3 regions of the Lysinibacillus sp. FSL L8-0312 genome follow, and region 1 is predicted to be linked to each of the others. Evidence: a T-box and tRNA genes for the amino acid it is inferred to sense, from the RefSeq annotation. Region 1 holds a T-box; the other regions hold tRNA genes.
What was found. The T-box of region 1 lies ahead of leuS (leucine--tRNA ligase). A T-box ahead of a tRNA ligase gene usually reads a tRNA of that ligase, here a tRNA-Leu.
Positions count from the first base shown of each region.

Region 2: it has a tRNA-Leu gene. The T-box ahead of leuS (leucine--tRNA ligase) is inferred to sense a tRNA for this amino acid. The anticodon was not compared.
Region 3: it has a tRNA-Leu gene. The T-box ahead of leuS (leucine--tRNA ligase) is inferred to sense a tRNA for this amino acid. The anticodon was not compared.

Region 1 covers NZ_JBBOOV010000001.1:2,098,740-2,109,260, reverse strand. The annotation lists gene MHI22_RS10515 (MDR family MFS transporter) at 174-1,352, shown strand; gene MHI22_RS10510 (ArsR/SmtB family transcription factor) at 1,499-1,846, shown strand; gene MHI22_RS10505 (SulP family inorganic anion transporter) at 1,903-3,645, shown strand; T-box leader at 3,712-3,922, shown strand; gene leuS (leucine--tRNA ligase) at 4,010-6,427, shown strand; gene MHI22_RS10495 (NupC/NupG family nucleoside CNT transporter) at 6,565-7,746, opposite strand; gene MHI22_RS10490 (permease) at 8,212-9,474, opposite strand; gene MHI22_RS10485 (response regulator transcription factor) at 9,479-10,177, opposite strand; gene MHI22_RS10480 (sensor histidine kinase) at 10,216-10,521, opposite strand, start outside.
Region 2 covers NZ_JBBOOV010000001.1:3,314,275-3,324,795, forward strand. The annotation lists rRNA gene MHI22_RS16750 (23S ribosomal RNA) at 1-959, shown strand, start outside; rRNA gene rrf (5S ribosomal RNA) at 1,073-1,188, shown strand; tRNA gene MHI22_RS16760 (tRNA-Val) at 1,199-1,274, shown strand; tRNA gene MHI22_RS16765 (tRNA-Thr) at 1,278-1,353, shown strand; tRNA gene MHI22_RS16770 (tRNA-Lys) at 1,362-1,437, shown strand; tRNA gene MHI22_RS16775 (tRNA-Leu) at 1,455-1,539, shown strand; tRNA gene MHI22_RS16780 (tRNA-Gly) at 1,575-1,649, shown strand; tRNA gene MHI22_RS16785 (tRNA-Leu) at 1,655-1,743, shown strand; tRNA gene MHI22_RS16790 (tRNA-Arg) at 1,752-1,828, shown strand; tRNA gene MHI22_RS16795 (tRNA-Pro) at 1,837-1,913, shown strand; tRNA gene MHI22_RS16800 (tRNA-Ala) at 1,930-2,005, shown strand; rRNA gene MHI22_RS16805 (16S ribosomal RNA) at 2,152-3,703, shown strand; rRNA gene MHI22_RS16810 (23S ribosomal RNA) at 3,946-6,873, shown strand; rRNA gene rrf (5S ribosomal RNA) at 7,059-7,174, shown strand; gene MHI22_RS16820 (LytTR family DNA-binding domain-containing protein) at 7,425-8,096, opposite strand; gene aceA (isocitrate lyase) at 8,311-9,594, shown strand; gene aceB (malate synthase A) at 9,707-10,521, shown strand, end outside.
Region 3 covers NZ_JBBOOV010000001.1:2,706,688-2,717,208, reverse strand. The annotation lists gene MHI22_RS13695 (Tex family protein) at 1-981, shown strand, start outside; gene MHI22_RS13690 (SprT family protein) at 1,056-1,514, shown strand; tRNA gene MHI22_RS13685 (tRNA-Asn) at 1,604-1,680, shown strand; tRNA gene MHI22_RS13680 (tRNA-Glu) at 1,682-1,753, shown strand; tRNA gene MHI22_RS13675 (tRNA-Asp) at 1,785-1,860, shown strand; tRNA gene MHI22_RS13670 (tRNA-Gln) at 1,866-1,940, shown strand; tRNA gene MHI22_RS13665 (tRNA-Lys) at 1,956-2,028, shown strand; tRNA gene MHI22_RS13660 (tRNA-Leu) at 2,095-2,180, shown strand; tRNA gene MHI22_RS13655 (tRNA-Arg) at 2,207-2,283, shown strand; tRNA gene MHI22_RS13650 (tRNA-Gly) at 2,302-2,375, shown strand; rRNA gene MHI22_RS13645 (16S ribosomal RNA) at 2,573-4,124, shown strand; rRNA gene MHI22_RS13640 (23S ribosomal RNA) at 4,307-7,234, shown strand; rRNA gene rrf (5S ribosomal RNA) at 7,422-7,537, shown strand; gene MHI22_RS13630 (alanine/glycine:cation symporter family protein) at 7,572-9,023, opposite strand; gene MHI22_RS13625 (NAD(P)/FAD-dependent oxidoreductase) at 9,286-10,506, opposite strand; gene MHI22_RS13620 ((2Fe-2S)-binding protein) at 10,499-10,521, opposite strand, start outside.

The DNA.
Region 1 (10,521 bases):
TTGATCGTTACATCAATGAAGAAAAATTGTAATGAAAACAAGAAAAAGACTTTTAAAACTTAGTTAAAGTATGATGGCATACTTGTAAAAAGGGTAAAATTATTTTTCTTGTGCTTTTAAGGTTTTCAGCATAAACTAGCTATTTAGAGAGGCGAAATAATGGAGGTCATCATATGCCAAAACGTGTTTGGTTTTTACTTATTGGAATGCTTGTGAACACAACAGGTAACTCTTTTTTATGGCCTTTAAATGCCATATATATGCATGATTATTTAGGGAAAACTTTAGCGATGGCTGGTTTTGTCTTAATGCTCAACTCTGCTGCTGGAGTATTGGGCAATCTATTAGGTGGTTACTTATTTGATAGAATCGGTGGCTATAAGGCGATTATGTTTGGCATCCTGCTAACGATTGCTTCATTAATAGGCTTAACAATTTGGCATGGTTGGCCACATTATGTGTGGTTTTTAACGATACTAGGCTTTAGTGGGGGCATCGTTTTTCCAAGTATGTTCGCATTAGCAGGGGCTGCATGGCCTGAGGGCGGACGAAAAGCCTTTAATGCGATCTATTTGGCACAGAATGTTGGTGTTGCAGTTGGCCCTGCTCTTGCGGGTATAGTGGCTGATTATCAATTTGATTATGTTTTTAAAGTGAATTTAGGCATGTATATTTTATTCTTTTTTATTGCTTTATTTACATTTAAACGTTTAGAGGCAGGCAGTATTGCCCCTAAAAATGTCGTCAGTGAAAGTAAACGAATTGTTAACAAAGCACCATTCTATGCTTTGTTAATTATTAGCGCATCCTCAGTGTTATGTTGGCTTGCATATTCTCAATGGAGTGCTACTATTTCATCCTATACTCAAGATTTAGGCTTAGGGTTAAAGCAATATAGTTTACTTTGGACAATAAATGGTTTGCTTATAGTTGTAGGTCAGCCACTCATTGCACCGCTTGTGAAAAGATGGGAAAACAATTTAAAGCGTCAGCTCGTATTTGGTGTAATTCTGATTGCCCTATCGTTTGGAATCATCGCCTTTGCGAGTGATTTTAAAATGTTTGGAGCCGCGATGCTTGTTTTAACGTTTGGTGAAATGTTCTATACCCCAGCATTACCAACCATCGCGAATCAGCTCGCACCAAAAGGTCGACAAGGATTCTATCAGGGCATTATCAATAGTGCAGCGACAGGTGGTCGGATGATTGGGCCATTATTCGGTGGGATAATGGTGGATCAATTTGGCATGATACCTCTTGTATTAACTTTAGTGGTCGTTGTGCTGTTGGCTATTATTCCATGTTTAACTTATGATTATCCTTTAAAAAAGAATAATATCGTTGCAGATTAATAGTGGGCAAGGAAAAGAGCAAAAACGAGTGATCAGCACTTGGTTTTGCTCTTTTTTTATTGAAGCTATTGAAAAATAATCGATACAGGCTTACAATCATACATATTCAAATATTTGAATATGTAGTAATGTGGAGGGTGTTTTTTATGGAAGAGGGTTTACAACAATTTAAGGCGGATTTTTTTAAAGCATTAGCACATCCGTTACGCATTAGAATACTGGAACTCCTTGTAGAAGGTCAGAAAAGTGTCAATGAGATTCAAGATTGCTTAGAGAAAGAGGGTTCTGCTGTTTCTCAGCAATTAAGTGTATTACGCGCCAAAAATATCGTTTATGGTGTGAAGGAAGGTAAAAAAGTCTACTATTCTTTAAGTGATCCGATGATTGGTGAATTACTTGGGGTGGCAAAGGATATTTTCAATAACCATTTAGTTAACACCATTTCGAGATTAGAGGAAATGACGAGCAATGAAGGTGACGAAGGCAATAAGTAAATCAAAGAAGTTGAAAAATTATGCTTTGCTTATTATTTCGAAGGGAAGATTTATCTATGAAGTCACTGTTTACAGGACGCTTTGAAGGGTATTCTGTTCATCACGTCAAGAAGGATCTATTATCCGGAATTATAGTTGGGATCGTCGCTATTCCACTTGCCATGTCTTTTGCCATTGCATCGGGGGTGAAACCCGAATATGGGATTTATACCGCCTGTATTGCGGGTATTCTTATTTCTCTTTTTGGTGGATCGAAATATCAAATTGGTGGGCCAACTGGGGCGTTTGTACCGATTTTATTAGGAATTGTCATTACCTATGGCTATGAGGATTTATTACTTGCAGGATTAATGGCTGGGATTATGCTTTGCTTAATGGGCATTTTTAAGTTAGGATCTTTAATTAAATTTATTCCTCGCCCTGTAACAGTTGGCTTTACAGCAGGTATAGCAGTTATTATTTTTACAGGTCAAATTGCCAACTTTTTAGGGTTAACAAATGTTAAAAGACATGAGTATTTTATTGCCAATATACAAGAAATTATGAAGCAGCTTGGAACGACCAATATGTATAGTATTTTGACGGCTGTTATCTGTTTTGTGACAATACTGATGACGCCGAAGTTTTTTCCAAAGGTTCCTGGAGCATTAGCAGGTATTGTTGTTTCTACACTTGTGGCCACTTTCCTCTTTACAGGACATGTTGCTACGATCGCGACAGCTTATGGGCAAATTCCGAATTCATTGCCTCATTTTGCTATACCTGATATCACCTTTGAACGCCTACAACTGCTTATTGGACCAGCGTTTGTCATCGCCATGCTAGGGGGCATAGAGTCACTACTATCGGCAGTCGTTGCAGATGGGATGACGAATAGTAAGCATAACAGTAATCGAGAGCTGATTGGTCAAGGAATTGCTAATATCGTGACGCCTTTGTTCGGGGGGATTCCAGCTACAGGTGCTATTGCACGGACTGCAACTAATATTAAAACAGGTGCAGTATCGCCTATGTCAGGTATCATACACGGAGTATTTGTTTTAGTTACATTATTGCTATTAGCACCATATGCGTCTCATATTCCATTAGCAAGTATGGCTCCTGTATTGATGGTTGTAGCCTGGAATATGAGCGAACGACACCATTTCTCACATATTGTGAAATTAAAATCGGGTGACTCGCTAGTGTTATTGATTACCTTTTTATTAACGGTGTTTACAAGTCTCACATTAGCAGTGGAAGTAGGGCTTGTATTAGCTGTGCTATTATTTGCAAAACGCATGAGTGAAAAGCTTGTTGTGACAAAGGTACTCCCAGACCATTCAAACAAAAGTGGGAAGGTACAGCCCCATGTCGTTCACCAGCAGCATGATTGTCCGCAAATTAGCATGTATACAATTGAAGGACCATTGTTCTTTGGAGCTGCTCAAATGTTTGAACAAAAAATTGAAAGCACTTTGCATCAGCAACCAAGAGTTTTGATATTGCGAATGGGGAAAGTGCCCTTTATGGATTCCACTGGTGAAGCATATTTTAGCAATATTATTGAAAACTTTACAGCACAGGGTGGTAAAATCCTGGTAACAGGTGTGCAAGGTGATTTAAAAGTAGCTCTTCAGCACAATGGTATTTACGATAAGATTGGAGCGCATCATTTTTATCAGCATACTGGAGAAGCGATTACTAAGGCTCTCGGCTATTTGGACACAAAGAAATGCATCGGATGCCAGCATTTTGCTTTTCATGAATGTAAGGATTTATCAAAATCTAAGGAAGAAAAGGAATTAATTCTTCAGTAATGGGTTAGTCTGTAAACAAAGGCTTGTGCTTTTCAATACTTTCCATTAGAATAAATGCAATATCATGTAAAGACTGTGATGAGGAATAGTAAATTTGTCGTTCTTTTTAGAGAGCTAGCGGCTGGTGGGAGCTAGTAAGAAAGCAAGTTGAACTCGCCTTCTGAGTCTGCCCGCGTGAAACAGCGTGTGTCGTTTCTTCCGCGTTAAGGAAGCTTGAGCCGAGTGTAATCACTAATTTGGGTGGTACCGCGGGAGTACAAATTCTCTCGTCCCTTCTATAAGAAAGGGACGAGTTTTTTTATTTTTTAAATATTTTGTCAATTATGATGAAGAGCAACATGATTCAATCGAAGGAGGAAAAAGAATGAGTTTTAATCATCTACAAATTGAAAAAAAGTGGCAGCAATATTGGGCTAATAACAAAACATTCAAAACTGAAAATGAAACAGCGAAGCCTAAATTTTTTGCATTAGATATGTTTCCATACCCATCTGGCGCTGGACTACATGTAGGACATCCAGAAGGATATACAGCGACAGATATTTTATCACGCTTTAAACGTATGCAAGGCTACAATGTATTACATCCAATGGGCTGGGATGCTTTTGGTTTACCAGCTGAGCAATATGCACTCGATACAGGAAATGACCCAGCAGAATTTACAGCTAAAAATATTGCAACTTTTAAACGCCAAATTCAAGAGCTAGGATTCAGTTATGATTGGGATCGCGAAATTAACACGACGGATCCAGAGTATTATAAATGGACACAATGGATTTTTATCCAGCTTTATAAAAAAGGTTTAGCCTATGTGGATGAAGTAGCTGTTAACTGGTGTCCAGCGCTTGGTACGGTATTGGCTAACGAAGAAGTAATTGATGGGAAATCAGAGCGTGGTGGGCATCCAGTAGAACGTCGACCAATGAAACAATGGATGCTTAAAATTACTGCGTATGCTGATCGTTTAATCGACGACCTAGAAGAAGTTGATTGGCCAGAATCTATTAAAGATATGCAGCGCAACTGGATTGGTCGTTCAGAAGGGGCAGAAGTAACATTTGCTATTGATGGTTCAGATCAAAACTTCACGGTCTTCACAACACGTCCAGATACATTATTTGGTGCTACATATTGTGTACTTGCGCCTGAACATAAATTGGTAGAACAAATAACGACAGCTGAGCAACGTCAAGCTGTTGAGGCATATTTAGAGAAAGTGAAAATGAAATCGGATCTTGAGCGCACAGATTTAGCAAAAGAAAAAACAGGCGTATTCACAGGTGCTTATGCCGTGAATCCGATTAACGGGAAAAAAGCGCCGATTTGGATTGCTGACTATGTGTTAGTGTCTTACGGTACAGGTGCTATTATGGCGGTGCCAGCACATGATGAACGTGACTATGAATTTGCGACTGCATTTGGTTTAGACATCGTTCCTGTACTTGAGGGTGGGGACATTAGCAAAGAAGCATTTACAGGTGATGGTCAACATATTAATTCTGAATTCCTTAATGGTTTAAATAAAGAAGATGGCATTGCGAAAGCAATTGAATGGTTAGAGCAAAAAGGCGTTGGAGAGAAGAAAATTTCTTATCGACTACGTGATTGGCTATTCTCACGTCAGCGTTACTGGGGTGAACCAATTCCAATGATTCATTGGGAAGATGGCACGATCACACCTGTTCCAGAATCAGAATTACCATTAGTGCTTCCAAAAACAGATAATATCCGTCCATCGGGTACTGGTGAATCACCATTAGCTAATATCGCTGAATGGGTGAATGTTGTAGATCCAGAGACAGGCAAAAAGGGTCGCCGTGAAACAAATACAATGCCACAGTGGGCTGGGTCTAGCTGGTACTTCTTACGCTATATCGACCCTACAAATACAGAGGCGATTGCAGATCCAGAGTTACTAAAACGTTGGTTACCAGTAGATATTTATATTGGAGGAGCGGAGCATGCAGTACTGCACTTACTTTACGCTCGCTTCTGGCATAAAGTTCTTTATGATCTAGGTGTTGTTCACACGAAAGAGCCATTCCATAAATTATTTAACCAAGGTATGATTCTTGGTGAAGGTAATGAAAAAATGTCTAAATCGAAAGGTAATGTTGTAAACCCAGATGAAATCATTTCATCACATGGTGCCGATACATTACGTTTGTATGAAATGTTCATGGGACCACTAGAGGCATCTGTTGCATGGTCAACAAATGGTTTAGACGGGGCACGTCGTTTCTTAGATCGTATTTGGCGTCTATTTGTTAATGAAGAAGATGGTGCTATTTCATCAAAAATTCAAGTGTCTAACGATCAAACACTTGAAAAAGCATACCACCAAACAGTGAAAAAAGTGACAGAGGATTACGAAGGTATCCGCTTTAACACAGCTATTTCACAGATGATGGTATTTATTAATGATTGCTATAAAGCTGACGTTATTCCAGCAGAGTATGCGGAAGGCTTTGTTAAAATGCTAGCACCAATGGCGCCGCATATTGCAGAAGAGCTATGGCAGCTATTAGGCCACGATTCAACACTTTCTTACGAGCAATGGCCAACATACGATGAAACGAAGCTTGTGGATGATGAAGTGGAGATTGCCGTGCAAGTGGCTGGTAAAGTCCGTGCAAAAATCGTCGTAGCGAAAGATGCTTCAAAAGAGGATATCGAAAAAGTAGCGCTTGCTGATGAAAAAGTACAAGAATATATGGCAGGAAAAAACCTAGTGAAAATTATCGTTATTCCAAGCAAACTTGTCAATATTGTCGTTAAATAAAGAGACATAAATTAAAATGTACATTACTAAATGAAATTTTAGTGATGTACATTTTTTATTTTTCGTGAAGAGTTTATAGTGGATAATTTAAAAAACTACACTCCATAACTATCGGAGTGCAGTTCAAATGATGATGTTTAAATAATCAATCCAACAATAATAGCTGTTAGGATACTGACAAGTGTGGCTCCGTACAATAACTTTAAGCCAAAACGAGCAACGACATTACCTTGTCTTTCATTCAACCCTTTAACTGCTCCGGAAATAATACCGATGGATGAAAAGTTGGCAAAGGATACAAGGAATACCGAAATAATGCCCAGTGTACGTTCACTCATGGACTCTGAGACGTCGCCAAGGTTGATCATAGCAACAAATTCATTCGTTACTAATTTAGTGGCCATTATTCCACCAGCTGAAACAGCGTCTGCCCATGGGATACCCATTAGGAAAGCTATTGGTGCAAAAATATAGCCTAATATTTCTTGGAAAGAAACACCGATAATCATATCAAACAATGAATTGATTAAATCCATTAATGCTACGAAACCAATTAGCATGGCTCCAACAATGATGGCTACCTTAAAGCCATCCATAATATATTCACCAAGCATTTGGAAGAAAGCTTGCTTCTGCTCATCTTCAATGGTTAAGATATCTTCCTCTTCTTTTACGGTATACGGATTAATGATGGAAACAATTATAAAACCACCAAATAAGTTTAAAACAATCGCCGTTACGACATACTTTGGTTCAATCATCGTCATGTACGCGCCAACAACTGACATCGAGACGGTCGACATCGCGGATGCACATAATGTATACATACGCTGTGGCGCAATCTTATCTAATTGTTTTTTGACTGTAATGAATACTTCCGATTGTCCAACCATTGCGGAAGCAACAGCATTATAGGATTCCAATTTTCCCATTCCACTTACTTTACTCAACAGTAATCCTATCCATTTCATGAAGAAAGGGAGAATTTTAAAATGCTGCAAAATCCCAATTAAGACTGATATAAAGACAATCGGTAATAATACAGCTAGGAAGAACGGAGACTCTCCTTCATTTGCTAATCCACCAAAAACAAATGATATCCCTGCATTTGCGTAAGACAATAAATGATCAAATACTTTGGTGATTCCTTTGATTAAAACAAAACCAATTGTCGTATTGAGTAGTAGAGCTGCCAATAAAAATTGGATGATTAACATCACCACTATATATTTATATTTTATTTCTTTTTTGTTTTTACTCATTAATAAAGCTAGGGCAAAAACAAGTAACAATCCACAAAAGGATATTAAGTATCTCATAAGTTCCTCCATAAGTATGTGTAATAGTTTGTCCTGATGTTCCAAATTCAGAAGAACAGCTAAAGATCTTAATTAGTCAGACGTCAGACAAACAATCTCACTATAACAGTTTTTTTGCTAGTTATTCAATAGATAATAGAAAAAAAGTATGCAACAGGGCATACGAATACGATAAATACAGCTCTATAACAAGAAAAGCTCATGTTAAAACACTTTTTTATTGTGTGAAGTTTTTAAAATTTTATGACCAATGTGTAAATGAAAACGTAGGAAACCAACTAGGGAAGTGAAAGTGTATAGGCGTGTTTGGGAAGTTCTGACCATTGTGGCAAACGTACGAGTGGTGTTATTTAAAGATGTAGAAGAAGGTATTCAGGATGTATTTTTTTACCTAATCATTATTTACGAAAACATAAAAGACATATATTTAGTTAACTACAGCCTAATGCCTGACCTCCATATATTTTAGGGTTCAGGCATTTTTTCTATAGTATCGGTCTGAAGCATTAATTGATAAATGCTAGAGATCATAAAGCTAGTTGCTAATCCGTAAAGTGCATTGAAGCTTAGGGCAACGCCAATTCCTATGAGGATAGATAGCAGTATGACAAACCAACTATGTTTATGAATACGGCGATTCGTAAATAAAAGAATTAACATAAACGGCAGTATGGTAATGTGCAGGAACGCGAAAGAATAAATAACCCCTAAAATCGTTAAATCGATAGATAAGAAAAAGGTAAGTAAAATGACCATAAGTCCAGTTAAGTAAAAATAATAGGGTCTTTTCTTCATAAAAAATCGTTTTGTTGCACGCATATCTACAAGCAAGGACGTCACAACGGCTAACAGGACAATGACAAGGAAAGCGAATGTCAGAAACCCTGGCTGTACTTCATATAAGAACGTAAAAATTAGCACTTGAAACTGACCAAAGGAGCCACTGTATAAAGCAATCATTAAAATAGCTGTAAAGGATAATGTTAATAATGCTAAAATCACGCCTGATGAAAATAGGCTTCGACGTATTTTTTTGGGCTTGATAAATGCAATTAAATACCATGTTGATTTATCGAAAAGTACTTGTCCTAAAACGGCTAATTGAATAATGACATAGAACAGGAGGATTTCGCTATTTTTAAAATAAAATAAATAAGGGTGGTATAAGCGAATGCCTTCATAAACGGTGCTTGCTCCATTTTGTACAAAGTAGTAAATAGGGATAAAAATAAGTAATGAAAACAGGGCGATGATAAATAAAATTTCTAGCCAAAGTATACTTTTCACAGACATGATGCGATCAAGCAGTAACATACCGGTTAGAAATAAAAAAAGCGTAATGGGTATCGGGATATTTAACATGATTTCAGACAAGACACTAATGCTAATTAATTGAATTAACCAAAGTTCAATGCTTGTCAAAAGGTAAAACAGTCGTATCACTTTTAAATTCATACCACTCAATTTTTGTTGTATGGTAAAGAGTAAAAAGCTTTGTGTATGCTGGTTTTGCTTGTAATTCCTTTTATTTAACAAGGAGCTCACTACAATAAACGAAATAGCTGTTGCTAATGTATAACAAATGCCTGCCATAAAGCCATAAGAAATAAGAGCTGAGGGAGAGGACAATAATAAATTACCGTTAATCCATCTTGCTAAAAGAATGATGACGCCTGCTGCTGTGCTTAAACTTGCAAATGGTACGAGCAATGAATAATTTTTTAACATACTATCAAATACCTTTACTCATTTTAGCGGATTTATATTGACGTGGCGATTGATTATACTTTTTCTTAAAGGCCACACTAAAATAGTGTTGGCTATTAAATCCACAGCTCTCCGCAATTGCAGACATGCTTGCGTCCAGGTTTTCATTTATTTTCTTCACGGCCATTTCGAGGCGGTAATTATTTATATACTCATTAATGCCAATAGACTGCTCCTCCAAAAATTTACGACTTAAGTAGCTTGGATTCAAATGGATCTTTTCTGCAATAATATTTAAACCGAGCTTTTCATAATAGTTTTCATGGATATAGGAAAGCGCACTTTGAATCGCATCATGGTTGGAGCTCCATACTTTATATTTCTCCACAATCGCATCTAATTCACTAGCAATAACAGGTTTTGTAAGATAATCTTTTACCCCGATACGCAATGCTTGCTGGGCATATTCGAAGGTCTGATAAGCAGTTACCATAATGATGTCTATTTCATACATTTCTTTTAATTCCTTGCTTAAAGTGATACCATCTTTCCCAGGCATTTGGATATCCAAAAAGGCGATAGTCATACGGTGTTTTTTAGCTAATTGCAGAGCTTGTGAGGCATCCTGAGCAGTATGGAATGTCCAATTAGGGAAATGCGGTTTTAATAAATAAATCATTTGCTCTAGCTCTAACGGCTCATCATCTGCGATTAAAATATGCATGGTGAGATTCTCCTTTCACATTCAAATTGATAGAAGGGCTAAGCGGGAACGTGAATTGTAACTGTGTAAAACTGTTCATTATTTTGAATCGAAAATAAAACATTTTCGAGACCATAAATAAGCTCAAGCCGTTGTCTAATATTTTCAAGACCATAACCTTGCTGTAATTCATCTTCTAGCTGTTCAATAGCAGTTTCTATCTTTTCTAAGGGCTGTGTATTTTTTATTTCTATTAATAAGATCTTGTCCATTTTTTTAATCGTAATGGATAACTCAGCAGGTCCTATATGCTTTTCAAAGCTATGTTTATATGCATTTTCAATAATGGTCTGCAAAATAAATGG
Region 2 (10,521 bases), 1.2 Mb from region 1:
CCTTGTCGGGTAAGTTCCGACCCGCACGAAAGGCGTAACGATCTGGGCACTGTCTCAACGAGAGACTCGGTGAAATTATAGTACCTGTGAAGATGCAGGTTACCCGCGACAGGACGGAAAGACCCCGTGGAGCTTTACTGTAGCCTGATATTGAATTTTGGTACAACTTGTACAGGATAGGTAGGAGCCAGAGATCTCGGAGCGCCAGCTTCGAAGGAGGCGTCGGTGGGATACTACCCTGGTTGTATTGAAATTCTAACCCATGCCCCTTAGCGGGGCAGGAGACAGTGTCAGGCGGACAGTTTGACTGGGGCGGTCGCCTCCTAAAAGGTAACGGAGGCGCCCAAAGGTTCCCTCAGAATGGTTGGAAATCATTCGTAGAGTGTAAAGGCACAAGGGAGCTTGACTGCGAGACCTACAAGTCGAGCAGGGTCGAAAGACGGGCTTAGTGATCCGGTGGTTCCGCATGGAAGGGCCATCGCTCAACGGATAAAAGCTACCCCGGGGATAACAGGCTTATCTCCCCCAAGAGTCCACATCGACGGGGAGGTTTGGCACCTCGATGTCGGCTCATCGCATCCTGGGGCTGTAGTCGGTCCCAAGGGTTGGGCTGTTCGCCCATTAAAGCGGTACGCGAGCTGGGTTCAGAACGTCGTGAGACAGTTCGGTCCCTATCCGTCGTGGGCGTAGGAAATTTGAGAGGAGCTGTCCTTAGTACGAGAGGACCGGGATGGACACACCGCTGGTGTACCAGTTGTCTTGCCAAAGGCATCGCTGGGTAGCTATGTGTGGACGGGATAAGTGCTGAAAGCATCTAAGCATGAAGCCCCCCTCAAGATGAGATTTCCCATTACGCAAGTAAGTAAGATCCCTCAAAGACGATGAGGTAGATAGGTTCGAGGTGGAAGTGTGGTGACACATGGAGCTGACGAATACTAATCGATCGAGGACTTAACCAAAAATGTTTGAACCATTCAATGAACCGTTTATCCAGTTTTGAAAGAACAAGAAAGTTTAAAAAAAGCTTGCATTTATAACGAAATAAGTTATAATAAATCTTGTCTTTTAAAAGTCTAGTGATGATGGCAAAGAGGTCACACCCGTTCCCATACCGAACACGGAAGTTAAGCTCTTTAGCGCCGATGGTAGTTGGGGGCTTCCCCCTGTGAGAGTAGGACGTCGCTAGGCATAATACCCAGGAGGATTAGCTCAGCTGGGAGAGCATCTGCCTTACAAGCAGAGGGTCGGCGGTTCGAGCCCGTCATCCTCCACCATATGCCGGTTTAGCTCAGCAGGTAGAGCAACTGACTTGTAATCAGTAGGTCGTGGGTTCGATTCCTATAGCCGGCACCATTTTTTTAGAGCCATTAGCTCAGTTGGTAGAGCATCTGACTTTTAATCAGAGGGTCGAAGGTTCGAGTCCTTCATGGCTCACCATTTTTAAATAATAATAAGCGGGTGTGGCGGAATTGGCAGACGCACTAGACTTAGGATCTAGCGCCGCAAGGCGTGGGGGTTCGACTCCCTTCACCCGCACCATTATTTCATTGCCAGATAAAAAAACTTATGCACATGCGGAAGTAGTTCAGTGGTAGAACACCACCTTGCCAAGGTGGGGGTCGCGAGTTCGAACCTCGTCTTCCGCTCCAAATGTGCCGGGGTGGCGGAACTGGCAGACGCACAGGACTTAAAATCCTGCGGTAGGTGACTACCGTACCGGTTCGATTCCGGTCCTCGGCACCATTTTTAATGCGCCCGTAGCTCAATTGGATAGAGCGTCTGACTACGGATCAGAAGGTTATGGGTTCGACTCCTGTCGGGCGCGCCAAAAAAGAACGGGAAGTAGCTCAGCTTGGTAGAGCACTTGGTTTGGGACCAAGGGGTCGCAGGTTCGAATCCTGTCTTCCCGACCATTTCCTAAAAATATATGGGGCCTTAGCTCAGCTGGGAGAGCGCCTGCCTTGCACGCAGGAGGTCAGCGGTTCGATCCCGCTAGGCTCCACCAATTCGATTTATTAAATGAACCTTGAAAACTGAACAAGCAAAACGTAATCAATAAAGTTTTTAGTAACTAACCTTGGTTAGTGAACAAAACAAAATTTTGGACATCAAAATGATGCCAGCAAAACAATTTGAGCTATTCAAATTTCTTTTATGGAGAGTTTGATCCTGGCTCAGGACGAACGCTGGCGGCGTGCCTAATACATGCAAGTCGAGCGAACAGAGAAGGAGCTTGCTCCTTCGACGTTAGCGGCGGACGGGTGAGTAACACGTGGGCAACCTACCTTATAGTTTGGGATAACTCCGGGAAACCGGGGCTAATACCGAATAATCTGTTTCACCTCATGGTGAAACACTAAAAGACGGTTTCGGCTGTCGCTATAGGATGGGCCCGCGGCGCATTAGCTAGTTGGTGAGGTAACGGCTCACCAAGGCGACGATGCGTAGCCGACCTGAGAGGGTGATCGGCCACACTGGGACTGAGACACGGCCCAGACTCCTACGGGAGGCAGCAGTAGGGAATCTTCCACAATGGGCGAAAGCCTGATGGAGCAACGCCGCGTGAGTGAAGAAGGATTTCGGTTCGTAAAACTCTGTTGTAAGGGAAGAACAAGTACAGTAGTAACTGGCTGTACCTTGACGGTACCTTATTAGAAAGCCACGGCTAACTACGTGCCAGCAGCCGCGGTAATACGTAGGTGGCAAGCGTTGTCCGGAATTATTGGGCGTAAAGCGCGCGCAGGTGGTTTCTTAAGTCTGATGTGAAAGCCCACGGCTCAACCGTGGAGGGTCATTGGAAACTGGGAGACTTGAGTGCAGAAGAGGATAGTGGAATTCCAAGTGTAGCGGTGAAATGCGTAGAGATTTGGAGGAACACCAGTGGCGAAGGCGACTATCTGGTCTGTAACTGACACTGAGGCGCGAAAGCGTGGGGAGCAAACAGGATTAGATACCCTGGTAGTCCACGCCGTAAACGATGAGTGCTAAGTGTTAGGGGGTTTCCGCCCCTTAGTGCTGCAGCTAACGCATTAAGCACTCCGCCTGGGGAGTACGGTCGCAAGACTGAAACTCAAAGGAATTGACGGGGGCCCGCACAAGCGGTGGAGCATGTGGTTTAATTCGAAGCAACGCGAAGAACCTTACCAGGTCTTGACATCCCGTTGACCACTGTAGAGATATAGTTTCCCCTTCGGGGGCAACGGTGACAGGTGGTGCATGGTTGTCGTCAGCTCGTGTCGTGAGATGTTGGGTTAAGTCCCGCAACGAGCGCAACCCTTGATCTTAGTTGCCATCATTTAGTTGGGCACTCTAAGGTGACTGCCGGTGACAAACCGGAGGAAGGTGGGGATGACGTCAAATCATCATGCCCCTTATGACCTGGGCTACACACGTGCTACAATGGACGATACAAACGGTTGCCAACTCGCGAGAGGGAGCTAATCCGATAAAGTCGTTCTCAGTTCGGATTGTAGGCTGCAACTCGCCTACATGAAGCCGGAATCGCTAGTAATCGCGGATCAGCATGCCGCGGTGAATACGTTCCCGGGCCTTGTACACACCGCCCGTCACACCACGAGAGTTTGTAACACCCGAAGTCGGTGAGGTAACCTTTTGGAGCCAGCCGCCGAAGGTGGGATAGATGATTGGGGTGAAGTCGTAACAAGGTAGCCGTATCGGAAGGTGCGGCTGGATCACCTCCTTTCTAAGGATTATTTCGGAATACAAACCTAGGGTTTGTAAGATTACGTTTTGCGTTCAGTTTTGAAGGTTTATTCTTCTGAATGAATTACTTCTAATTATGTGCTCCTGTCGCTACGCTTTCGTCGCAAAGCTGCGAGATGTAGAAGCAGGCAGTAGCTTTGTTCTTTGAAAACTGGATAAAACGACATTGAAATTGTAACAAACACATTTATTTTTTAAGTTTTTTTATAGGCTTAATAACTTGGTTAAGTTATTAAGGGCGCACGGCGAATGCCTTGGCACTAGGAGCCGAAGAAGGACGGCACTAACACCGATATGCTTCGGGGAGCTGTAAGTGAGCTTTGATCCGGAGATTTCCGAATGGGGGAACCCACTACGTTTAATCGCGTAGTATCTTGACGTGAATACATAGCGTCTTGAAGGCAGACCCAGGGAACTGAAACATCTAAGTACCTGGAGGAAGAGAAAGAAAAATCGATTCCCTGAGTAGCGGCGAGCGAAACGGGAAGAGCCCAAACCAAGAGGCTTGCCTCTTGGGGTTGTAGGACACTCAATACGGAGTTACAAAAGAGCGAGTTAGATGAAGCGACTTGGAAAGGTCCGCCAGAGCAGGTAAAAGCCCTGTAGTCGAAAGTTCGTTCTCTCCTGAGTGGATCCTGAGTACGGCGGAACACGTGAAATTCCGTCGGAATCCGGGAGGACCATCTCCCAAGGCTAAATACTACCTAGTGACCGATAGTGAACCAGTACCGTGAGGGAAAGGTGAAAAGCACCCCGGAAGGGGAGTGAAAGAGATCCTGAAACCGTGTGCCTACAAGTAGTTAGAGCCCGTTAATGGGTGATAGCGTGCCTTTTGTAGAATGAACCGGCGAGTTACGATTACGTGCGAGGTTAAGCTTTAGAAGGCGGAGCCGCAGCGAAAGCGAGTCTGAATAGGGCGAAATAGTACGTGGTCGTAGACCCGAAACCAGGTGATCTACCCATGTCCAGGGTGAAGGTAAGGTAACACTTACTGGAGGCCCGAACCCACGCACGTTGAAAAGTGCGGGGATGAGGTGTGGGTAGCGGAGAAATTCCAATCGAACTTGGAGATAGCTGGTTCTCTCCGAAATAGCTTTAGGGCTAGCCTCGTGATGAGAATACTGGAGGTAGAGCACTGTTTGGACTAGGGGGCCATCCCGGTTTACCGAATTCAGACAAACTCCGAATGCCAGATATTTATACACGGGAGTCAGACTGCGAGTGATAAGATCCGTAGTCAAAAGGGAAACAGCCCAGACCACCAGCTAAGGTCCCAAAGTAATCGTTAAGTGGAAAAGGATGTGGCGTTGCACAGACAACCAGGATGTTGGCTTAGAAGCAGCCATCATTTAAAGAGTGCGTAATAGCTCACTGGTCGAGTGACGCTGCGCCGAAAATGTATCGGGGCTAAACGATTCACCGAAGCTGTGGATTGACATCTACGATGTCAGTGGTAGGAGAGCGTTCTAAGTGCGTTGAAGTCAGACCGGAAGGACTGGTGGAGCGCTTAGAAGTGAGAATGCCGGTATGAGTAGCGAAAGACGGGTGAGAATCCCGTCCACCGTATGACTAAGGTTTCCTGAGGAAGGCTCGTCCGCTCAGGGTTAGTCGGGACCTAAGCCGAGGCCGATAGGCGTAGGCGATGGACAACAGGTTGATATTCCTGTACCACCTCCTCACCGTTTGAGAAATGGGGGGACGCAGTAGGATAGGGTAAGCGCGCTGTTGGTTATGCGCGTCCAAGCAGTAAGGCGTGTGTGTAGGCAAATCCGCACACTGTAACGTTGAGCTGTGATGGCGAGTCCGTATGGACGAAGTTCCTGATTTCACACTGCCAAGAAAAGCCTCTATCGAGGTGAGAGGTGCCCGTACCGCAAACCGACACAGGTAGTCGAGGAGAGAATCCTAAGGTGTGCGAGAGAACTCTCGTTAAGGAACTCGGCAAAATGACCCCGTAACTTCGGGAGAAGGGGTGCTCTTGAGCGTGCAAGCGCATGAGAGCCGCAGTGAATAGGCCCAGGCGACTGTTTAGCAAAAACACAGGTCTCTGCAAAACCGTAAGGTGACGTATAGGGGCTGACGCCTGCCCGGTGCTGGAAGGTTAAGAGGAGTGGTTAGCGCAAGCGAAGCTGCGAATTGAAGCCCCAGTAAACGGCGGCCGTAACTATAACGGTCCTAAGGTAGCGAAATTCCTTGTCGGGTAAGTTCCGACCCGCACGAAAGGCGTAACGATCTGGGCACTGTCTCAACGAGAGACTCGGTGAAATTATAGTACCTGTGAAGATGCAGGTTACCCGCGACAGGACGGAAAGACCCCGTGGAGCTTTACTGTAGCCTGATATTGAATTTTGGTACAACTTGTACAGGATAGGTAGGAGCCAGAGATCTCGGAGCGCCAGCTTCGAAGGAGGCGTCGGTGGGATACTACCCTGGTTGTATTGAAATTCTAACCCATGCCCCTTAGCGGGGCAGGAGACAGTGTCAGGCGGACAGTTTGACTGGGGCGGTCGCCTCCTAAAAGGTAACGGAGGCGCCCAAAGGTTCCCTCAGAATGGTTGGAAATCATTCGTAGAGTGTAAAGGCACAAGGGAGCTTGACTGCGAGACCTACAAGTCGAGCAGGGTCGAAAGACGGGCTTAGTGATCCGGTGGTTCCGCATGGAAGGGCCATCGCTCAACGGATAAAAGCTACCCCGGGGATAACAGGCTTATCTCCCCCAAGAGTCCACATCGACGGGGAGGTTTGGCACCTCGATGTCGGCTCATCGCATCCTGGGGCTGTAGTCGGTCCCAAGGGTTGGGCTGTTCGCCCATTAAAGCGGTACGCGAGCTGGGTTCAGAACGTCGTGAGACAGTTCGGTCCCTATCCGTCGTGGGCGTAGGAAATTTGAGAGGAGCTGTCCTTAGTACGAGAGGACCGGGATGGACACACCGCTGGTGTACCAGTTGTCTTGCCAAAGGCATCGCTGGGTAGCTATGTGTGGACGGGATAAGTGCTGAAAGCATCTAAGCATGAAGCCCCCCTCAAGATGAGATTTCCCATTACGCAAGTAAGTAAGATCCCTCAAAGACGATGAGGTAGATAGGTTCGAGGTGGAAGTGTGGTGACACATGGAGCTGACGAATACTAATCGATCGAGGACTTAACCAAAACGTTTGAACCATTCAATGCACGTTTATCCAGTTTTGAAAGAATAATTTCTTTTATGAAGGGTTTCAAGATACGAGTAGTTCGAGGAAGCAATGGAGAGAGGAAAGGAGCGTACTCAAGTACGTGACTGACTGAACGACAGAAGCTGACGAAGAAATGCGATGTATATTGAAAGCCGACCATAGTCTAGTGATGATGGCAAAGAGGTCACACCCGTTCCCATACCGAACACGGAAGTTAAGCTCTTTAGCGCCGATGGTAGTTGGGGGCTTCCCCCTGTGAGAGTAGGACGTCGCTAGGCAATTGTGAAAGACCAGAGAATAATTTCTCTGGTCTTTTTTGGTTCTTCTAGTTAGATTTTTCAAGCTCATTAGAAAAATTCTTCTTCAAAATCTGTGACATCCGCTTGATGATTTAGCTTGATTCATCACATGTGAACATCTGCTGAAAATAGCAACAAAGTAAGCAATGATTATCCCCTAGAGAGGAGTGATTCTTTGCTTTCGGTACAAAAATAATCGTTAAATCCAGATAAAAGACAGTCTTCGCACTTAAAATTCAAGAGCACTTCGAAGATTATTGATATAGGATTGACTCACTGGCAATTCACTTCCATCGGTTAATGTAATAATAAAATTTGATGTTAGATCTCGGGCCATTTTTTTTATGAAATGTATATTTACAATATAGGATCTATGAATACGAATAAAGTATGGTGGCAACCTTAATTGCAGCTCTTTTAGTGTAATCCCCGTTTTAAACTGTTCTTTGTCTACATAAAACCAAGTTTTTTTCTGCAGACTTTCTATATGAGATATTTTACTTATTGCTACTGGATTCCACTCCTCCTCTTGTTTCCCCGTTAAAAATTGGAATGGCTCTGTTTTTTTCATAGTGAATGTGGATGGTAAGATAACAACTAATGCAGCTGGCTTATCTTGAATGGATATGGGATAGCCAATGCCATAATAGGGCGTATCGATTAAAGAATTATCTAATATGGCATCTGTTTTTTTATGAGTGCGTAACACTTGCTCTGCAATACTCCCAGACATTACTTGTTGACCTATCTTTAACTGAATATCTGGATGACCTGAGTGAAAATAAATATAAGAATGTTCAACAGCAATTGCAATGGATGAATTCGCTGGAACCCAGTCCTGCAACATTAAAATATATTGTTGTGAAATATCATTTCCAAAAGATTTTAACTCATTGTTCATTGTGAATATCCCCCTTGTTTGTAAACAAACTTCCAAGTTTTATCGCTCAAAAAAGTAGTTTCATCCCGAAAAAATGGTCTTTTATCCAAAAATAATGAAAATTCAAACACTCTGTTATATATTAATTTACAACAAATAAACCTGTTATGGAACAGTTAATTAAAAGTTTTTTAACAGAGTATATTGTACACAAAGGGGAAGGTGGAATTTCAATATGTCAACTCGTCAAGAAAGAATCGAAGCTTTAGAAAAACAATGGGCTGAAAACCCACGCTGGGCTGGTATTGAACGCACATATTCAGCTGAAGAGGTTGTTAAATTACAGGGCACTGTGATAATTGAACAAACATTGGCGCAAAAAGGTGCTACTCGACTTTGGAATTCGTTACGTGAAGAACCATTTATTAATGCATTGGGGGCATTAACAGGTAATCAGGCGGTACAACAAGTAAAGGCTGGATTAAAGGCTATCTATCTATCAGGCTGGCAAGTGGCTGCGGATGCAAATCTTTCTGGTCAAATGTATCCTGACCAATCGTTATATCCTGCTAACTCTGTACCAGCAGTAGTAAAAAGAATCAACCAAGCACTTCAACGTGCCGATCAAATTGATCATGCTGAAGGACGTGTCGATCAATTTGACTGGTTTGCACCAATCGTAGCAGATGCTGAAGCAGGTTTTGGTGGTCCTCTAAACGTATTTGAGCTTGTAAAAGGCATGATTGAAGCTGGTGCAGCTGGTGTGCACTTAGAAGATCAATTAGCTTCAGAAAAGAAATGTGGACATCTAGGCGGTAAAGTTTTACTGCCAACGCAAAACGCTGTTCGTAACTTAGTGGCTGCTCGTTTAGCAACAGACGTTATGGGCGTAGATACAATTTTAATTGCGCGTACAGATGCCGATGCTGCGGATATGGTTACTTCAGATATTGATCCACGTGATGCGGAGTTCATCACTGGTGAACGTACACCTGAAGGTTTCTTCCGTACAAAAGCAGGTATTAAACAAGCAATTGCTCGTGGTTTAGCTTACGCACCATATGCAGACTTAATTTGGTGTGAGACTTCTAAACCATCACTAGAAGAAGCTCGTGAATTTGCTGAGGCCATTCATGCAGAGTTCCCTGGTAAAATGCTTGCATACAACTGTTCACCATCATTCAACTGGAAAGCAAACCTTTCAGAAGAGGAAATTGCAGAGTATCAACGTGAGCTTGGTAAGCTAGGTTATAAATTCCAGTTTGTAACATTAGCAGGTTTCCATGCACTAAACCACTCTATGTTTGAGCTTGCACACGATTATAAAGATAATGGTATGGCTGCATATTCTAAGCTGCAACAAGCTGAGTTTGCTTCAGAATCAAAAGGCTATACAGCTACACGCCACCAACGTGAGGTAGGTACTGGATACTTTGATGAAATTTCTCAAGTTATCTCTGGAGGTACTTCTTCTACAACGGCAATGGCAGGTTCAACTGAAACTGAACAGTTTGTATAAGTCTTGATTGAATTACGTGTTTTCCTAAATTCATAATCATAGAGTAGTCTCCTCCGCTCCTCCTAAGGCGGAGGATGACGAAACTAAAATAGCAAAGGTGGGTAAACAACTAATGGAACAGGCAACGACAGGTAAGCTTAAAATTGTTGGAGAACAAAACGAGCAAACGAAGGAAGTTTTAACACCTGAAGCTCTTGAGTTTGTTCTTGCCTTGCATAAAAATTTTGATGCTCGTCGTAAGGAGCTGTTGAACGCTCGCCAGGAAAGACAAAATCGTCTTGATGCAGGAGAGAAACTGGATTTCTTACCAGAGACTAAAGGTATTCGTGAAGGTGATTGGACAATTGCACCACTTCCAAAGGACTTGCAAGATCGCCGTGTCGAGATTACAGGTCCTGTTGATCGAAAAATGGTGATTAATGCTTTAAACTCTGGTGCAAAAATGTTTATGGCTTGCTTTGAGGATGCATCCTCTCCAACGTGGGAAAATATGATTGGTGGTCAAATTAATATGCGTGATGCTATTAATAAGACGATTGAGTTTACGCAAGCCTCCAATGGTAAAACGTATACATTAAATACTGAAACAGCAGTGCTGTTAGTTCGACCGCGAGGCTTACATCTGCTTGAGAAGCATGTGCTTGTTGATGGAGAGCCGATCTCAGGGAGTTTCTTTGATTTTGGGTTATATCTATTCCATAATGCGAAAAATGCACTAGCACAAGGTACTGGGCCATACTTCTATTTACCGAAGCTTGAAAGTCATTTAGAGGCTCGTCTATGGAATGATATCTTTGTGTTTGCCCAAGATTATATTGGCATCCCACAAGGGACTATAAAAGCTACTGTTTTGATTGAAACGATTTTAGCAGCGTTTGAGATGGATGAAATTTTATATGAGCTACGTGAACATTCAGCTGGTCTGAA
Region 3 (10,521 bases), 610 kb from region 1:
GAACTTACTACTGATGTTGCGTATGTTATTGTCAACGAAGCGGGAGCATCTGTTTATTCAGCGTCAGATATTGCACGGGCTGAATTTCCCGATTTACAGGTTGAGCAGCGTAGTGCTGTGTCCATTGCACGCCGCTTACAAGATCCTTTATCGGAGTTAGTGAAAATTGAACCTAAAGCGGTTGGTGTAGGTCAGTATCAGCATGATGTTTCTCAAAAAAAATTAAATGAATCACTAACTTTTATAGTAGAAACTGCTGTTAACAAAGTAGGGGTTGATGTAAACACGGCTTCTTCTTCACTCTTACAATACGTTTCTGGTTTATCCAAAACAGTTGCAGAGAATATCGTGAAGATGCGAGAAGAAAATGGTCAATTTTCTACACGTGCACAATTAAAGAAGATTCCAAGGCTAGGTGCTAAAACGTATGAACAAGCTATCGGCTTCTTACGTGTCCCTGAAGCAAAAAATCCGTTCGATGCTACAGGTATTCACCCAGAGAGCTATGATTTAGCTGAACAAATATTAGCAGAAGCTCAAATTGATAAAAAAGAGCTAGGGACGCCGAAAGCCGAAGAAGCTATTGCAGCTTTAGATATTCAAAATTTAAGTAGCGTGCTGGGCATAGGTGTTGTGACTATTCAAGATATTGTGGATACTTTAATGAAACCAAGTCGTGACCCACGTGATGCTTTCCCACAGCCTTTGCTTAAAACAGATGTATTAAAAATGGAAGATTTAAAAGTAGGTATGGAACTGCAAGGCACAGTGAGAAATGTGGTGGACTTTGGAGCGTTTGTTGATATTGGCGTAAAGCAAGACGGGTTGGTGCATATATCTAAATTACAAAACAAACGCATTAAACATCCATTAGAAGTTGTTGCATTAGGTGATATTGTCACAGTATGGGTAGAACAAATAGATGTCAATAAAGGGCGTATTTCTTTAACAATGCTTCCGCCTAAAAATCAAACATTATAATTTAAGTAATAAATATTTACCACACTGTCTATACTACACAGTGTGGTATTCTTGTTGTTAGAGGTGATTAATATATGAACAATGAGGAGTTACAACAACTTGTTCACAGCTTATCCTTGGAAAGCTTTCAAAAACCTTTTCAGCATCAGGCCTACTTTAATGCTAGATTACGTTCAACTGGTGGACGATATCTTTTACAATCTCATAATATTGAGATAAACCCGAAAGCCTATGAGTTATATGGCTATAGAGAGATTGAAGGTATTGTACTCCATGAATTATGTCATTATCATTTACATATTGAAGGTAAAGGGTATCAACATCGAGATAAAGATTTTCGAGAGCTATTAAGAAAAGTAAATGCACCTCGATTTTGCTCAGTTTTACAACCCCCTAAAGCTACAACTAAAAGACATCATCGTCATACTTATACTTGTGTCAATTGCCAACAACTATATGTACGGAAAATAAAAATGAATGTTGAGAAGTATTGCTGTAGTAAGTGTTTGGGTAGGCTAATACTAGTGGAATAAAAAATTATAAAAAAATAGTTGACGTTTTGTTGAGTTGTCCCTATAATAGTAAAAGTCGACAAGATAACGACGACAGCAAAACATAGTATTCCGAAGTAGCTCAGTTGGTAGTAGCACCTGACTGTTAATCAGGTTGTCGCAGGTTCGAGTCCTGCCTTCGGAGCCATGGCCCCTTGGTCAAGTGGTTAAGACACCGCCCTTTCACGGCGGTAACACGGGTTCGAATCCCGTAGGGGTCATTTCTTCATAATTTAATTAATACTATTTATTGGTCCCGTGGTGTAGCGGTTAACATGCCTGCCTGTCACGCAGGAGATCGCCGGTTCGATCCCGGTCGGGACCGCCACTTTTTGGGGTATAGCCAAGCGGTAAGGCAACGGATTTTGATTCCGTCATGCCTAGGTTCGAATCCTAGTACCCCAGCCATTCATTTCTTAATTTGAGCCATTAGCTCAGTTGGTAGAGCATCTGACTTTTAATCAGAGGGTCGAAGGTTCGAGTCCTTCATGGCTCATCTTTTTAGGAAAAAACATTGACTTCTCAGATCCTTGTAGTATAATGAGAAAGTTACTGATTGAATGCGGTCGTGGCGGAACGGCAGACGCGCTAGGTTGAGGGCCTAGTGGGGGCAACCCCGTGGAGGTTCAAGTCCTCTCGGCCGCACCAAGTCAATTAATTTTATATTCTTATATGCGCCCGTAGCTCAATTGGATAGAGCGTCTGACTACGGATCAGAAGGTTGTGGGTTCGACTCCTGCCGGGCGCGCCAATTTATAAATCATATTATGCGGGTGTAGTTTAATGGTAAAACCTCAGCCTTCCAAGCTGATGTCGTGAGTTCGATTCTCATCACCCGCTCCAAAAAAGTGTTGACAACTTTCCGGTTGTCTGATAGACTAAAGAAGTTGTCCGAAGAGACAATGATATGAACCTTGAAAACTGAACAAGCAAAACGTAATCAATAAAGTTTTCAGTAACTAGCTTTGGTTAGTGAACGAAACAAAATTTTGGACATCAAAATTGATGCCAGCAAAACAATTTGAGCTATTCAAATTTCTTTTATGGAGAGTTTGATCCTGGCTCAGGACGAACGCTGGCGGCGTGCCTAATACATGCAAGTCGAGCGAACAGAGAAGGAGCTTGCTCCTTCGACGTTAGCGGCGGACGGGTGAGTAACACGTGGGCAACCTACCTTATAGTTTGGGATAACTCCGGGAAACCGGGGCTAATACCGAATAATCTGTTTCACCTCATGGTGAAACACTAAAAGACGGTTTCGGCTGTCGCTATAGGATGGGCCCGCGGCGCATTAGCTAGTTGGTGAGGTAACGGCTCACCAAGGCGACGATGCGTAGCCGACCTGAGAGGGTGATCGGCCACACTGGGACTGAGACACGGCCCAGACTCCTACGGGAGGCAGCAGTAGGGAATCTTCCACAATGGGCGAAAGCCTGATGGAGCAACGCCGCGTGAGTGAAGAAGGATTTCGGTTCGTAAAACTCTGTTGTAAGGGAAGAACAAGTACAGTAGTAACTGGCTGTACCTTGACGGTACCTTATTAGAAAGCCACGGCTAACTACGTGCCAGCAGCCGCGGTAATACGTAGGTGGCAAGCGTTGTCCGGAATTATTGGGCGTAAAGCGCGCGCAGGTGGTTTCTTAAGTCTGATGTGAAAGCCCACGGCTCAACCGTGGAGGGTCATTGGAAACTGGGAGACTTGAGTGCAGAAGAGGATAGTGGAATTCCAAGTGTAGCGGTGAAATGCGTAGAGATTTGGAGGAACACCAGTGGCGAAGGCGACTATCTGGTCTGTAACTGACACTGAGGCGCGAAAGCGTGGGGAGCAAACAGGATTAGATACCCTGGTAGTCCACGCCGTAAACGATGAGTGCTAAGTGTTAGGGGGTTTCCGCCCCTTAGTGCTGCAGCTAACGCATTAAGCACTCCGCCTGGGGAGTACGGTCGCAAGACTGAAACTCAAAGGAATTGACGGGGGCCCGCACAAGCGGTGGAGCATGTGGTTTAATTCGAAGCAACGCGAAGAACCTTACCAGGTCTTGACATCCCGTTGACCACTGTAGAGATATAGTTTCCCCTTCGGGGGCAACGGTGACAGGTGGTGCATGGTTGTCGTCAGCTCGTGTCGTGAGATGTTGGGTTAAGTCCCGCAACGAGCGCAACCCTTGATCTTAGTTGCCATCATTTAGTTGGGCACTCTAAGGTGACTGCCGGTGACAAACCGGAGGAAGGTGGGGATGACGTCAAATCATCATGCCCCTTATGACCTGGGCTACACACGTGCTACAATGGACGATACAAACGGTTGCCAACTCGCGAGAGGGAGCTAATCCGATAAAGTCGTTCTCAGTTCGGATTGTAGGCTGCAACTCGCCTACATGAAGCCGGAATCGCTAGTAATCGCGGATCAGCATGCCGCGGTGAATACGTTCCCGGGCCTTGTACACACCGCCCGTCACACCACGAGAGTTTGTAACACCCGAAGTCGGTGAGGTAACCTTTTGGAGCCAGCCGCCGAAGGTGGGATAGATGATTGGGGTGAAGTCGTAACAAGGTAGCCGTATCGGAAGGTGCGGCTGGATCACCTCCTTTCTAAGGATTATTTCGGAATACAAACCTAGGGTTTGTAAGATTACGTTTTGCGTTCAGTTTTGAAGGTTCATTCTTCTTGAATGAAAAGCTTCAAAACTTGTTCTTTGAAAACTGGATAAAACGACATTGAAATTGTAACAAACACATTTATTTTTTAAGTTTTTTTATAGGCTTAATAACTTGGTTAAGTTATTAAGGGCGCACGGCGAATGCCTTGGCACTAGGAGCCGAAGAAGGACGGCACTAACACCGATATGCTTCGGGGAGCTGTAAGTGAGCTTTGATCCGGAGATTTCCGAATGGGGGAACCCACTACGTTTAATCGCGTAGTATCTTGACGTGAATACATAGCGTCTTGAAGGCAGACCCAGGGAACTGAAACATCTAAGTACCTGGAGGAAGAGAAAGAAAAATCGATTCCCTGAGTAGCGGCGAGCGAAACGGGAAGAGCCCAAACCAAGAGGCTTGCCTCTTGGGGTTGTAGGACACTCAATACGGAGTTACAAAAGAGCGAGTTAGATGAAGCGACTTGGAAAGGTCCGCCAGAGCAGGTAAAAGCCCTGTAGTCGAAAGTTCGTTCTCTCCTGAGTGGATCCTGAGTACGGCGGAACACGTGAAATTCCGTCGGAATCCGGGAGGACCATCTCCCAAGGCTAAATACTACCTAGTGACCGATAGTGAACCAGTACCGTGAGGGAAAGGTGAAAAGCACCCCGGAAGGGGAGTGAAAGAGATCCTGAAACCGTGTGCCTACAAGTAGTTAGAGCCCGTTAATGGGTGATAGCGTGCCTTTTGTAGAATGAACCGGCGAGTTACGATTACGTGCGAGGTTAAGCTTTAGAAGGCGGAGCCGCAGCGAAAGCGAGTCTGAATAGGGCGAAATAGTACGTGGTCGTAGACCCGAAACCAGGTGATCTACCCATGTCCAGGGTGAAGGTAAGGTAACACTTACTGGAGGCCCGAACCCACGCACGTTGAAAAGTGCGGGGATGAGGTGTGGGTAGCGGAGAAATTCCAATCGAACTTGGAGATAGCTGGTTCTCTCCGAAATAGCTTTAGGGCTAGCCTCGTGATGAGAATACTGGAGGTAGAGCACTGTTTGGACTAGGGGGCCATCCCGGTTTACCGAATTCAGACAAACTCCGAATGCCAGATATTTATACACGGGAGTCAGACTGCGAGTGATAAGATCCGTAGTCAAAAGGGAAACAGCCCAGACCACCAGCTAAGGTCCCAAAGTAATCGTTAAGTGGAAAAGGATGTGGCGTTGCACAGACAACCAGGATGTTGGCTTAGAAGCAGCCATCATTTAAAGAGTGCGTAATAGCTCACTGGTCGAGTGACGCTGCGCCGAAAATGTATCGGGGCTAAACGATTCACCGAAGCTGTGGATTGACATCTACGATGTCAGTGGTAGGAGAGCGTTCTAAGTGCGTTGAAGTCAGACCGGAAGGACTGGTGGAGCGCTTAGAAGTGAGAATGCCGGTATGAGTAGCGAAAGACGGGTGAGAATCCCGTCCACCGTATGACTAAGGTTTCCTGAGGAAGGCTCGTCCGCTCAGGGTTAGTCGGGACCTAAGCCGAGGCCGATAGGCGTAGGCGATGGACAACAGGTTGATATTCCTGTACCACCTCCTCACCGTTTGAGAAATGGGGGGACGCAGTAGGATAGGGTAAGCGCGCTGTTGGTTATGCGCGTCCAAGCAGTAAGGCGTGTGTGTAGGCAAATCCGCACACTGTAACGTTGAGCTGTGATGGCGAGTCCGTATGGACGAAGTTCCTGATTTCACACTGCCAAGAAAAGCCTCTATCGAGGTGAGAGGTGCCCGTACCGCAAACCGACACAGGTAGTCGAGGAGAGAATCCTAAGGTGTGCGAGAGAACTCTCGTTAAGGAACTCGGCAAAATGACCCCGTAACTTCGGGAGAAGGGGTGCTCTTGAGCGTGCAAGCGCATGAGAGCCGCAGTGAATAGGCCCAGGCGACTGTTTAGCAAAAACACAGGTCTCTGCAAAACCGTAAGGTGACGTATAGGGGCTGACGCCTGCCCGGTGCTGGAAGGTTAAGAGGAGTGGTTAGCGCAAGCGAAGCTGCGAATTGAAGCCCCAGTAAACGGCGGCCGTAACTATAACGGTCCTAAGGTAGCGAAATTCCTTGTCGGGTAAGTTCCGACCCGCACGAAAGGCGTAACGATCTGGGCACTGTCTCAACGAGAGACTCGGTGAAATTATAGTACCTGTGAAGATGCAGGTTACCCGCGACAGGACGGAAAGACCCCGTGGAGCTTTACTGTAGCCTGATATTGAATTTTGGTACAACTTGTACAGGATAGGTAGGAGCCAGAGATCTCGGAGCGCCAGCTTCGAAGGAGGCGTCGGTGGGATACTACCCTGGTTGTATTGAAATTCTAACCCATGCCCCTTAGCGGGGCAGGAGACAGTGTCAGGCGGACAGTTTGACTGGGGCGGTCGCCTCCTAAAAGGTAACGGAGGCGCCCAAAGGTTCCCTCAGAATGGTTGGAAATCATTCGTAGAGTGTAAAGGCACAAGGGAGCTTGACTGCGAGACCTACAAGTCGAGCAGGGTCGAAAGACGGGCTTAGTGATCCGGTGGTTCCGCATGGAAGGGCCATCGCTCAACGGATAAAAGCTACCCCGGGGATAACAGGCTTATCTCCCCCAAGAGTCCACATCGACGGGGAGGTTTGGCACCTCGATGTCGGCTCATCGCATCCTGGGGCTGTAGTCGGTCCCAAGGGTTGGGCTGTTCGCCCATTAAAGCGGTACGCGAGCTGGGTTCAGAACGTCGTGAGACAGTTCGGTCCCTATCCGTCGTGGGCGTAGGAAATTTGAGAGGAGCTGTCCTTAGTACGAGAGGACCGGGATGGACACACCGCTGGTGTACCAGTTGTCTTGCCAAAGGCATCGCTGGGTAGCTATGTGTGGACGGGATAAGTGCTGAAAGCATCTAAGCATGAAGCCCCCCTCAAGATGAGATTTCCCATTACGCAAGTAAGTAAGATCCCTCAAAGACGATGAGGTAGATAGGTTCGAGGTGGAAGTGTGGTGACACATGGAGCTGACGAATACTAATCGATCGAGGACTTAACCAAAAATGTTTGAACCATTCAATGAACCGTTTATCCAGTTTTGAAAGAATAATTTCTTTTATGAAGGGTTTCAAGATACGAGTAGTTCGAGGAAGCAATGGAGAGAGGGAAGGAGCGTACTCAAGTACGTGACTGACTGAACGACAGAAGCTGACGAAGAAATGCGATGTATATTGAAAGCCGACCATAGTCTAGTGATGATGGCAAAGAGGTCACACCCGTTCCCATACCGAACACGGAAGTTAAGCTCTTTAGCGCCGATGGTAGTTGGGGGCTTCCCCCTGTGAGAGTAGGACGTCGCTAGGCAATAGAAACAGTCAGCTGTATGCTGACTGTTTTTTTATTTCCGTTTATGACTGTTGCTATATTCTATCCAGAAATCAGCATTTTTAATTCCAACTTCTCTTGGATCAAAAATAGGATCGAGACCAGCCTTTTTTTGTCGATCATAATCTCGCAAAACTTGAATGGCTGGTTTGGTTAATAATACAATCGCAATAAAGTTTAAATAACTCATACTTCCGAATCCAATATCTCCAAGCCCCCACATAAGACTGACCGATTGTACACTTCCGACATAAACAACGAGTAAGAAGATTATTTTTAATACTAATTTCAAAATGGGGAAGCGTAGCTTATTATCTAAATAAACAATTGTTGTCTCTGCAATATAGTAGTATGCCATTAGAGTGGTGAATGCGAAGAGGAAGATGGCAATAGCCACGAATCCACTTCCAAAATCATGGAATACTGTAGATACTGCTGCTTGTGTATAAGCAGTACCTGCCACGACGCCTGGGATATTTTCAACTAACGGTGCCGTTGTTCCTGAAGGGGTAACGTTATACATACCTGTAATGAGAATCATTAATGCTGTAGCAGTACATACAATGATTGTATCAATATAGATTGAGAAACCCTGAACTAAGCCTTGTTTAGCAGGATGAGATACTTCAGCAGCAGCAGAACTAAATGTTGCTTCTCCAGCTCCAGCTACATTTGAAAATACGGAGCGTCTTACACCCCAGGCGATTGCAGTACCAACTATACCCCCAAAGATTTCATTAGTACCAAAAGCACTTGTAATAATAAGTTTAAACATACCTGGAATTTCACTCACATTAGCCCCTAATATGATAAGTGTTAAAATGACGTAGGCAAGTGCCATGATAGGAACAATTTTGTCAGCAACACGAGCTATACGTTTAACACCACCAAATATGATTAATCCCAAAAGAACAACAATCACCGCGCCTGTTATAAATGGTGGAATATGAAAAGCAGTATTAAATGAAGTGGCAATTGTGTTTGCCTGGATCCCAGGCACTAGAACACCATATGAAAGACAGATAACAAACGCAACAAATATAGCAAAGCCTTTTAGTTTTAAACCCTTTTCGATATAGTATGGTGAACCACCACGATACTGACCATCAGCCTTTTCTTTATATAATTGGGCAAGGGTAGATTCTATAAATGCACTTGCACCCCCTAGAAATGCCATAACACCCATCCAAAATACTGCGCCTGGTCCACCAGCAGCAATGGCCGTAGCCACACCTGCGATATTACCAACACCAACTCGTCCAGACAATGCCATACAAAAAGCTTGGAACGACGAGATTCCTTCTTTTGATTCTTTACGTTCACGTAATAAACGAATCATCTCAGGAATATAACGAAATTGAACAGCTTTTGTCAGGATGGTAAAGTAAAGACCCACACCTAATGCTAAGTATACGAGTGCATTCCCCCAAATATAATCGACCAATGTATTAACGATTGTCTCCATAGATTTTCCCCCTTGTTTTCTTCAATCAAAACCCGAAATTCCCACCCAAGAAATTGTGTACTATACAGCAGCATCCATTTTGTCACACAAATCAGTAATTCAATATTATGGAAGGTACATATATGGCATATTGTTTAAGAATCAAAACCTCCTTTCACGATTTTTAATCACATCATATGTATTGCATGTTTTATGCCATAAAGCAAAAAAGCCTTTTACTCATGAAGATGAGAAAAAGACTTTTATTCTTTAATAGGCATTTTTAATGAATCGTAAGCGGTCCAACAGATTCATCCCAAATTTGTTTCATCTGTTGACGACCGGCTGAAATTTCAGGATGAAATTGAATATGTGCAGTAGCTCTTGTTTTTTCAACATCTTGGATAGCAAGCTTAATATCATACTTTGAGGCTCCTGCATTGAGACGTTGAGCAATTGTAAGGCCAGCAACTTTTCCTTGTGCTAATGCTACCTTGGCTCCTTCAATGCCCGTAATATTTCCAGCGACATACAACCCCTCTAAATTAGTTTCCATTTGTTCATTATGTAAAGGAATGAACCCACCTAATTCTTCGATATAATGGAATGGACAACCAGCTAAAGAGGCAAGTTCTGCTAAAGGGTATAGGCCGCCAGCGATACAAATAAAATCTGCTTTGATTCGTTGTTCGCTACCTTTAACAAGAGAGCCATCTGTATTCACTGTTGCTAAAACGACCCCTTCAACTTGATCTTTACCGACGATTTCAATAACAGCTTTACGCAACATAATAGGTATATCCCACATTTTCACACCATTTTTGGGATAAAAGGAAATACCGAGCTTTTTCATAAAGTCATTTTTCATCAATTTGCTGCCCATTTTAACAAGAGGGGAGGGAGCCATATGAGCTACATGTAATAAGGAGTTCATAACTTCTAAAGGATTACTATTCTTCTTCGCTAACAAGTTAGAGGGAGGTAATGTGATAGCTGCTACTTGAACCCCTGCTAATTGTAATTCCATCGCAATAGCAGAAGATAGTACATTGACCCCGACAATGACTCCCCGTTTACCAGGCTTCACACGATGCACATTTGTCATTACTTGTGCTGCTCCAACAGACATTACACCCGGTAGAGTCCAGCCTGGAATTGGGAAAGGTGATTCGGCAGCTCCAGTAGCTAATAGCAGATGTTGGGTACGAAATATACCTTTGGTTGTGTGGATGATCCACGTTTGATCCACTTTTTCTAAATCGGATACACTTGTTTGTAGTAAAAATTCAACATTGACTGCTTTAGCTCGTTTTAATAAACGTTCAGATTCCACAATACCATTCCACCATGTTCCTGGCTTCTCTTCATATAATTGTCCAAGTAATCGCCCGCCAGCATATAAATATTCATCGATAACAAGGACAGCAATATTTTTTTCCGCCAATGTAATGGCCGCCGCAAGCCCAGCAGGACCAGCTCCAATTATAATTACTTTATTATTCATGGTTCTTCCTCCAGT